DNA from 2 places in the Thioalkalivibrio sp. AKL9 genome. Region 1 is predicted to be linked to the other one. Evidence: riboswitches for the same ligand, from Rfam matches in the RefSeq annotation. Region 1 holds a riboswitch; the other holds the start of a gene.

Region 1 (4,210 bases):
AGTTGTCGTGACAGGCCAGGCAATGGTGGCGCACGCCGTTCAGGGCCTCGGTGGCGCGAAGCTGGAAGTCTTCGTTCCCCAGGTCCTCGGCCGACTCCACCTTGCGCTGTAGTTGTTGGGCGGCCTCGCGGTAGGCGGCCTTGTACTCGGCGAAGTCCGGGTCTTCCCAGGCCGCGGGCAGGGCTCCGGGTTCGCCGTGCCGCGCGGGTGTCTCGCGTGCGAACCAGGTTTCGATGTCGTCGGCGCGGCGCGCCAGTTCCTCGGCCAGATCGGGCAGACGTCCGGCGAATGGTGCGCCATAACGCAGGATCTGCTCGATGCTGCGGTAGGTGGCGGATGTGCCCTGCATGCTCTGCTGACGGAAGCGCTGGAAGGCCTCGGTGGCGTCCACTGTGTCCGGGTCGTCCAGGGTCTCGCTGTAGTCGTCACCCCAGGGCCCGGGCATCGGAAGCGTCACCTCGCCGGCATGGGCGACGGTGGCGGCGAGCAGGATCAGGACAAGGCCGGTGACCCGGAGGGCCGGTGTGAAGGTGGTTCTAGTCATGTCGGATCTCCTTTCCGGTTTCAGAAGCGGAACTGGTGCTGCAAGTGCAGCTCCCAGTCTGAAGTGCCAGCGTCGCGGTCCAGCCACATCAATTGGGTCTTTTGTCGCTGGCCGCGGTGATACCAGTTGAGGCCGGCGCCCCATTCGCGCTGCCAGCGCTCGTCTCCGTCCAGGTCGTCGCCGGCGTCGTGGCGCAGCACCGCGTGGCGGGCAGCGAACTCCAGTCCCTCCACTGGTAGCGACTGTGCCAGTTCCAGTTCGGCCCCCAAGTCGTGGTAGCTCGCGGTGCGGTCGGGGGAGACATCGCGGCGGAAGGCCGCCAGCGACAGCGAGGTATGGCCGAACTTGACCACCGCGTCGGCGGTGGCAGTGATCCAGTCGGCGCGCTGGTTGGCCACCGTGTCTTCGATGCCGCGGCTCCAGTCGCGCAGGTGATTGCGGCTGGCGGCCTGCACGCCGGCGCCCAGGGCGACCGTGTGTTCCACGGCCTGGCCCACGGTGGTGTTGTCGCGCGGAACCGCCCCTACCGGGGCCCAGGCGCTGCGGGCGCTGAGCAGATGCCCGGAGGTGGATGGGCGCTCGTCGCGCTGGTCGAGGCGCCCCCGGCCGTCAAACACGCCGATGGCCCAGGCGCGGTCGTCGGCCGCGCCACCCAGGAGGGCGACGCCGGTGTCGCGTCCGGCCGGGACCTCGAACTGGTTGCCGGCGATGCTCAGCTCGGTGAACAGGCGATTGGGCCCGCCGATATCCCGTGGCAGCCCGAAGGGCACGGTGAACTGACCGGCCCGCAGACTCAGTGATTCGCCCAGCGCGTACTGCAGCCAGACGTCGCGCATGGACAGCTCGCCGCTGCTGAAATCCGGCTGCAGACGGAAGCTCAGATCGGGGTGGAACAGGGTCCCGGAGCTGTCCAGCCAGGCGCGGCGGAAGTCGAACTCGCTGCGGGAGCCGTCCGGGTCTCGGTTGTAGCTGTAGCGGCCCTGAACTAGCGGATCCAGGGTGACCTGCAGGCCGTCTTCCGCGTCGCTGAAGTCGAAGCCGGCCTGTGCCGGCGCGAGACTCGTGGCCGTCATCAGACAAAACGTGGCAAGGGCCGGGACGGCATGTCGCCCCGGTCGGACATGGGTGTTTTCCATTGTTGTGGTGCTCCCCTGGACGAGCGACCCCGCACGCCGTGGATGAAAACGACGCCGGACGCTGGACAGGGAGCAGGGTAGGGCCGGTCGTTGAGCACACCGGTCCTGGCCCGCTCGGCCGCCCACCGCGGCGTCGGGTGTTCTCCAGGCCGGTCTCCGGACTCGCAGAGTGGATGCGTGATGCATCCAGGGCGGGTCGCCTTCCCGCGGGCATCTCGGGGATGCGCCGCAGTGGCATTGGATCCGCCCTGACTCTGCCTACCGTTGCGGGGGCAGTGCCGGACTTGCGAACGCGTGTTCGCGCACCGGCTTCCCGATTATCCCCGGCCGGTTCTGGCCGGGGCACCTGAAGGCAAGGCGGACCCTACGGCGCCTCCGTTTGAGGGTCAAGGGCGCGTTGAGTCGGGATGGCAGCGGTATCCGTTGATCTGGATCAACGGAACACCCGTTTTTGATCGCGTCCGGTTTCCCGCGTGGGTAGGGTGGGTTTCAGGCGATCTGGACCGAGTCTAGATCGGTTCGAGCCGACACCCATTCCCCAAGGGAGCCCTGCCATGAAGACACTTTCCGGATTTCGAATGACGGCGCTCGCGGCGTGCGCGGCCGTCGCCATGGGGGCCTCGGCCCCGGTGCTGGCGGATACCGACTATTCCGAGTACCGCGACGTGTTCGAGCCGCTGCCGGCGCTGCCGCCGATCCCGGCGGACAACTCGATGACGAAGGAGAAGATCGAACTGGGCAAGATGCTGTTCTTCGAGCCGCGCATCTCCAGTTCGGGCGTGATCTCCTGCGCGACCTGCCACAACCCGGCGCTGGGCTGGGCGGATCGTATCCCGCGTGCGGTGGGTCATGACGGTCAGGTCGGCGAGCGCAACACCCCGACGGTGCTGAACTCCGGCTTCTTCACGGCGCAGTTCTGGGATGGCCGCGAGGACGATCTGGAAGGCCAGGCGCTGGGTCCGATCCAGGACGCGATCGAGATGGCGATGCCGCTGGAGGACGCAATCGAGCGTCTGGAAGAGTTCAACGAGTACCAGGAGAAGTTCGCGGCCGCCTATCCCGACTATGACGGTGACAACGTGATCAATGCCGATCACGTGGCCAAGGCCCTGGCGACCTTCCAGCGTACGCTGAATACCCCGAACTCGCCGCTGGACCGCTGGCTGGCCGGGGACGAAGGTGCGATGAGCGAGCAGCAGATGCGCGGGATGAAGCTGTTCGCGGATAACGGCTGCGTCGCCTGCCACCGTGGCCCGGCACTCACCGACAGCCACTTCCATCGCATCCAGGTGCCGGGGTCGGAAGACGAGGGCCGTTACCTGGTGACCGGGGAGGAGAGTGATCGCTTTGCCTTCAAGACCCCGACCCTGCGCAACGTGGCGCTGACCTACCCCTATATGAACAACGGAGAGACCGCCACGCTGGACGAGGCGATCCGCATCATGGGGCAGGAGATGCTGGGCATGGAGTTTAGCGACGATGAAGTCGAGGACCTGGAGGCCTTCATGCACGCGCTGACCGGTGACATGCCGCAGTTCGAGATCCCGTCACTGCCGTAAGCGACCGGTTGCCACTGGCGATGACAAGCCCCCTCCGGGTCCGGAGGGGGCTTTTTTTGTGCCGCCTATTCGACGGTGATGGTGATCTTGTCGGAGGTCACTGGCGGGTCGAAGCTGAGGTGGCGGTAGTCCATGAAGAGCAATTGCAGGGTGTGAGTACCCGGCTCCAGTTCGATCTCGCCTTCGGTCTGACCGCCTCCGAAGTGGCGCTTGTGGTCGGAGAAGGGGAGCGAGGCATCCAGGTCGACCTCGTCCAGCGGCTGGTTCACCAGCAGGTGGTGATGCCCGGTGTTGTCGGCCTCGACGCCGGCCGGGGCCACGCCCATGCCGCGCAGGCCCATCTGGATGCGCACGGGACTCTCCACGGTGTCGCCATCCTGCGGGCTGATGAAGTACACCTCGGCCCCTTCGGGCGCCGGAACGCGCTCCATGCTGGCCGCACTGCTTGCGGCCAGGGCGAATCCTCCAGTGACCAGAGCGATGGTCGCGAGGCGGGTGAGCGAAACGGATTTCATCACGACTCCTTCGGGCGATAGGGGCCCGTGTGTTGGCCTGTCTCGAGTATAGCCGGCGGAAACCGGGCTACCGGGTTATCGCCCTGTAGCGTTCTGCTACCCTAGGCGCCTTTGCTCACTACCCGTAATCGAGTGTCCCGCGCATGAGTTTCCGTACCCGTTTTGCCCCCAGTCCCACCGGTTATCTGCACATTGGTGGTGCTCGTACCGCATTGTTTTCCTGGTTGTACACCCGTCATCACGGCGGCGACTTCGTGCTCCGCATCGAGGACACCGATCTCGAGCGCAGCACTGCGGAGTCGGTGAACGCGATCCTGGAAGGCATGAACTGGCTGGGTCTGACCTACGATCAGGGCCCGTTCTATCAGACCGAGCGCTTCGACCGGTACCGGGAAGTGATCGATCAGTTGATGGCCGCCGGGCATGCCTACCGCTGCTACTGCTCGAAGGAAGAGC
Region 2 (4,210 bases), on a different contig from region 1:
GAATCCCCATCCAGCGGGACGACGTCGTGCCCTGCCCCGTGCCAGGCCCGGGCGTGTTCGTTGTAGCTGGGCTCGAGGATGCCCACGCGCGAAGGGCCTTCCCGTAGCGCTGGCAGCAGCTGGATCGCGGCCTGGGAACCGGGCACCGGCAACAGCGCCCCGGTCCCGTAATAGGCGGCGGCCGCGGCCTCCAGGCCGTCGTCCGGTTCCGGCAGGCGCGCCCAGGCCCCTGGCGGCAGCTCGCCCGCGGGGTAGCCATGCGGGTTGATGCCCGTGGAGAGATCCAGCCAGTCGGCCTCGGGGATCCCGTAGCGCGCGGCCGCCTGACGGATACCGCCCCCGTGTACCTGGATCAGTGCCTTCGGCTCCGGCGTCTGCATCGATTGGGCCTCAGAACAGGACAACGACAATCACTCCGGCCACAATGAAGGCCATCCAGATGGCCAGCGCACGATCCAGCAGCGCAACCGCCTGGCGAATGCCTGCCGCGTCGGGCATGCGGCCCATCCCCAGGCGGGGTCGCCACTCGCGCTGCCCGCCATAGGGCGCCGCCCCCCCCAGGACCACGCCCAGCGCACCCGCCCCTGCGGCCATCACCGGCCCCGCATTCGGGCTCTTCCAGCCCGCGGCCTGCTCGCGCCAGCACTGCAGCGCGTCCCGGCCGCGACCGGCCAGGGCATAGCCCAGCGCCGTGAGACGGGCCGGGATCAGGTTCATCGCATCATCCAGGCGCGCGGCGGCCCAGCCAAACGAGCGAAACCGGTCATTGCGATAGCCCCACATCGCGTCCAGCGTATTCACCAGGCGATAGGCCACCACGCCCGGCGCCCCGGCCACCAGAAACCAGAAGATCGTGGCGAACAGCGCGTCGTTGCCGTTCTCCAGCACCGACTCGATGGTCGCGCCACTCACCCCGCGCGCGTCCAGGGCCGCCGTGTCGCGGCTGACCAGCATGCCGACACCGGTGCGCGCCCCAGAAAGGTCATCCTTTTCCAGGGCCTCGGCCACCACCTCCGCATGCTCGTCCAGGCTGCGCCAGCCGATCGCCAGCGTCAGGATCGCCAGCGTCAGAACCCAGCCCCAGGCCAGCGAGGCGCCCAGTGCGGCCAGCGCCACCCAGGGCAGGACCAGTGCCGCGAGGAGGAGCGCTCCGCGTGCACGACTGGGCGCATGCCAGCGGGATTCGGCCCAGGCCGCGAGCTGGCCGAATCCGGCCAGCGGATGGAACCGCCGTGGGTCGCCAAACAGCCGGTCCAGGATCAGGGCGCCGATCAGGATCAGAAAGGTACTCATGCCGGCCCGCGCCCGGATGCCCCATCCGGACCCGTGACGGATTCCCGCGCATCCGGGGACTCGGCCAGCTCGCACGGCGCGCCCCAGCGATCCTGGAACACCAGGTCTTCCAGGGGGCGCCGGGTATCCCAGCCCGCCGTCTCCAGCATCGGCCGGTCATAGAAGCGCTCCACATGCCCCAGGCACAGCACCGCGATCGGGTACCCGCCTTCGGGCATGTCCAGCCGATCGGCCAGCCAGTTCGGATCGAACAGGGAGACCCAGCCCATGCCCAGGCCCTCGGCGCGGGCGGCCAGCCACAGGTTCTGGATCGCACAGGCGGCGGAACAGAGGTCCATCTCGGGGAGCGTCCGCCGGCCCAGCACGTAGCGTTCGCGGCCATCGGTCAGGGACACGACCAGTAACTCGCCCGCCTCGCGGATGCCCTCCAGCTTCAAGCGATGCACGTCGGCCGCGCGCTCGCCACAGGCCTCCGCGGTGCGACCCTGTTCGTCCGCTGCATGGGAGTGGAGTGCCTCGCGCATCGCCGGGTCGGTAATGCGCAGGAAGCGCCAGGGCTGCATATAGCCCACGCTCGGCGCGCGATGCGCCGCCTCCAGCAGCCGCCGCAACACCGCTGGATCGACCGGGTCCGGCCGAAAATGGCGCATATCCCGGCGTTCCGCGATCACGCGATAGACGGCCGCAAGCTCATCTTGGGCAAATCCCGAACCCCCGGCATCAGCGCCCGGGCAGGAAGGGTTCTCATTGGCGGGCAACTCGGACTGCATCGGCTTACCGTCAGGGGGACACGACGCGGATGCAGAGGGATCGGGGTGCGGCCACAGGGGGCCCGCACCTACCGACCCTCGCCCACCGCGCGGTCGCAGAAACATCGTCCAGGCCGGTCTCCGGGCTCGCGAGGCCCCGGCAACCCGGGGCGGCAAGTCGCCTTCCCGGGCCGCGTTCGGCCCAGTGGCTTTCGACTTGTCGAGGGCCGAGCGGCCTGCGGAAGCACCCCTCGAACCCACTCGCTTACCGTTGCGGGGGCAGCGTCGGAATGGGGCTGCGGAGGATCTCGCGCCTGCACCGACTTCCCGTTTAACCCGCGCGATCAGTCGCCCGGGCACCTGGTAGCAAGCCACCAATCATACGCGGCAAGCCCACTGCCGACCAATTGACGCTCCGAGGCGCCGCAGGCTTGCTGCTATGATGCCCCGCTAGTCCAGCGCCAGGTGGCGGCTCCCCAGCCGGCTCGAAGGCGCTTGAACAATCAATCCAATGCGACTGTAAAATCATGCAATTCTTGACTCTCCGAACTCCACTGCTCGCTTGCCTCCTGGGCCTGCTCTCAACCCCGCTGATCGCAATGGCGGACTCGATCGCGGTCACCGACGACGATGACCGCGAGGTCCATCTGGAGCAGCCTGCCGAGCGCATCGTCAGCCTGGCGCCGCACATCACCGAGGTGCTGTTTGCCGTGGGTGCGGGGGACCGCATCGTGGGCGCAACGCAGTACAGCGATTATCCGCCCGAGGCGGAGGGCATCCCGCGGATTGGCGGTTACAGCCGGATTGACCTGGAACGGGTACTGGAAAGGGACCCCGATCTGGTGATCGCGTGGAAGAGCGGCAACTCCGCCTCCCAGGTCGAACGCCTGCGCGAACTGGGACTGCCGGTGTACGTATCGGAACCACGCAGCTTCGAGGGTGTGGCCTCGAGCATGCGGCGCATGGCCACGCTCGCCGGCACGCATGACCAGGGCGAGGCCGCGGCAGAGGACTTCCTGGGCCGAATGGACGCGCTCCGCGCCACGTACGGCGACCGGGACCCGATTCGCGTGTTCTATCAGGTGTGGGAGCAACCGTTGATGACGGTCAATGACGACCACCTGATCGCCGAGGCCATCGCCGTCTGTGGCGGTGTGAACGTGTTCGGCAATCTCGACCGCCTGGTGCCACGCATTGGCCGCGAAGCCGTACTGGATGCCGACCCCGAGGTCATCATCGGCGGCGGCATGGGCGAGGACCGCCCCGACTGGGTGGTCGCCTGGGGCCAATGGGAGGATATGACCGCGGTCCAGCGCGACAATCTGTTCTTCATCCCCCCTTCGCTCCTGCAACGCCATACCGGACGCATCGCGGAAGGCACCGCCCTGATGTGCGAAGAACTCGAACGCGCCCGCGCACGCCGTCCTGCCCCATGACCATGACGGTCCGCCTCGCAGTCTCTCGGAAAGGATATCGCGGGACACCAATGAAGGAGCGTTGTACGTGCGCTGAAGGCAGCGCTCCCGCCGTTCCGGCAACCTACCGCTTCGCCCGCCTGGAGCGGAGGGCTACCGCTTGACCCGTTCGTTCCTCCTGGCCCTGGGCGTGCTGTTACCCGCGTCTGTGCTCTCCGTTCTGGTGGCACTGGCCTACGGCAGCGTGCAGATTCCGTTCCCTGACCTGCTGAGTGTCTTCTTCGGCGAGGCCTCGCGACTGCACAGCACCCTGGTACTGGATCTGCGCCTGCCGCGCGCGCTGGCCGCGTTCGCCGCCGGCGGGTTGCTAGGCCTGGCCGGAGCGCTGATGCAGGTCCTGCTACGCAATCCACTGGCCGATCCCTACGTGCTGGGGCTCTCCGGCGGTGCCTCGGTGGGCGCCTTGCTGGCGATGCTGGCGGGGCTGTCCATGTTCTCGGTCTCGGCCGCGGCCTTCGTGGGCGCCCTGCTGTCCACCATTCTGGTGTTCGGCCTGGCCCACGGCACGGGCAGCTGGACCCCGACCCGCCTGCTGCTGACCGGTGTCGTGGTGGCCGCCGGCTGGGGCGCGATGATCAGTTTCATCCTCGCAGTCAGCCCCACTGCGGAGCTCCCGGGCATGCTGTACTGGCTGATGGGCGACGTCTCCCATGCCCGCAACCCCTACCCGGCCTGGGGCGTACTCGTGGTCGT

The links. Region 1 has a riboswitch for cobalamin ahead of D573_RS0108500 (porin). Riboswitches for the same ligand answer to the same signal wherever they lie in the genome.
Region 2: it holds a riboswitch for cobalamin, as region 1 does, so the genes downstream of both, bluB (5,6-dimethylbenzimidazole synthase) here and D573_RS0108500 (porin) in region 1, are expected to answer to the same signal.

The regions. Positions count from the first base shown of each region.
Region 1 covers NZ_KB905109.1:169,427-173,636, forward strand. Annotated here, with positions in the region: gene D573_RS0108495 (cytochrome c) at 1-544, opposite strand, end outside; gene D573_RS0108500 (porin) at 565-1,680, opposite strand; cobalamin riboswitch at 1,810-2,045, opposite strand; gene D573_RS0108505 (cytochrome-c peroxidase) at 2,259-3,239, shown strand; gene D573_RS0108510 (DUF4399 domain-containing protein) at 3,305-3,754, opposite strand; gene gltX (glutamate--tRNA ligase) at 3,898-4,210, shown strand, end outside.
Region 2 covers NZ_KB905104.1:3,057-7,266, reverse strand. Annotated here, with positions in the region: gene cobD (threonine-phosphate decarboxylase CobD) at 1-380, opposite strand, end outside; gene cbiB (adenosylcobinamide-phosphate synthase CbiB) at 391-1,293, opposite strand; gene bluB (5,6-dimethylbenzimidazole synthase) at 1,290-2,063, opposite strand; cobalamin riboswitch at 2,157-2,421, opposite strand; gene D573_RS0102185 (cobalamin-binding protein) at 2,642-3,478, shown strand; gene D573_RS0102180 (iron ABC transporter permease) at 3,618-4,210, shown strand, end outside.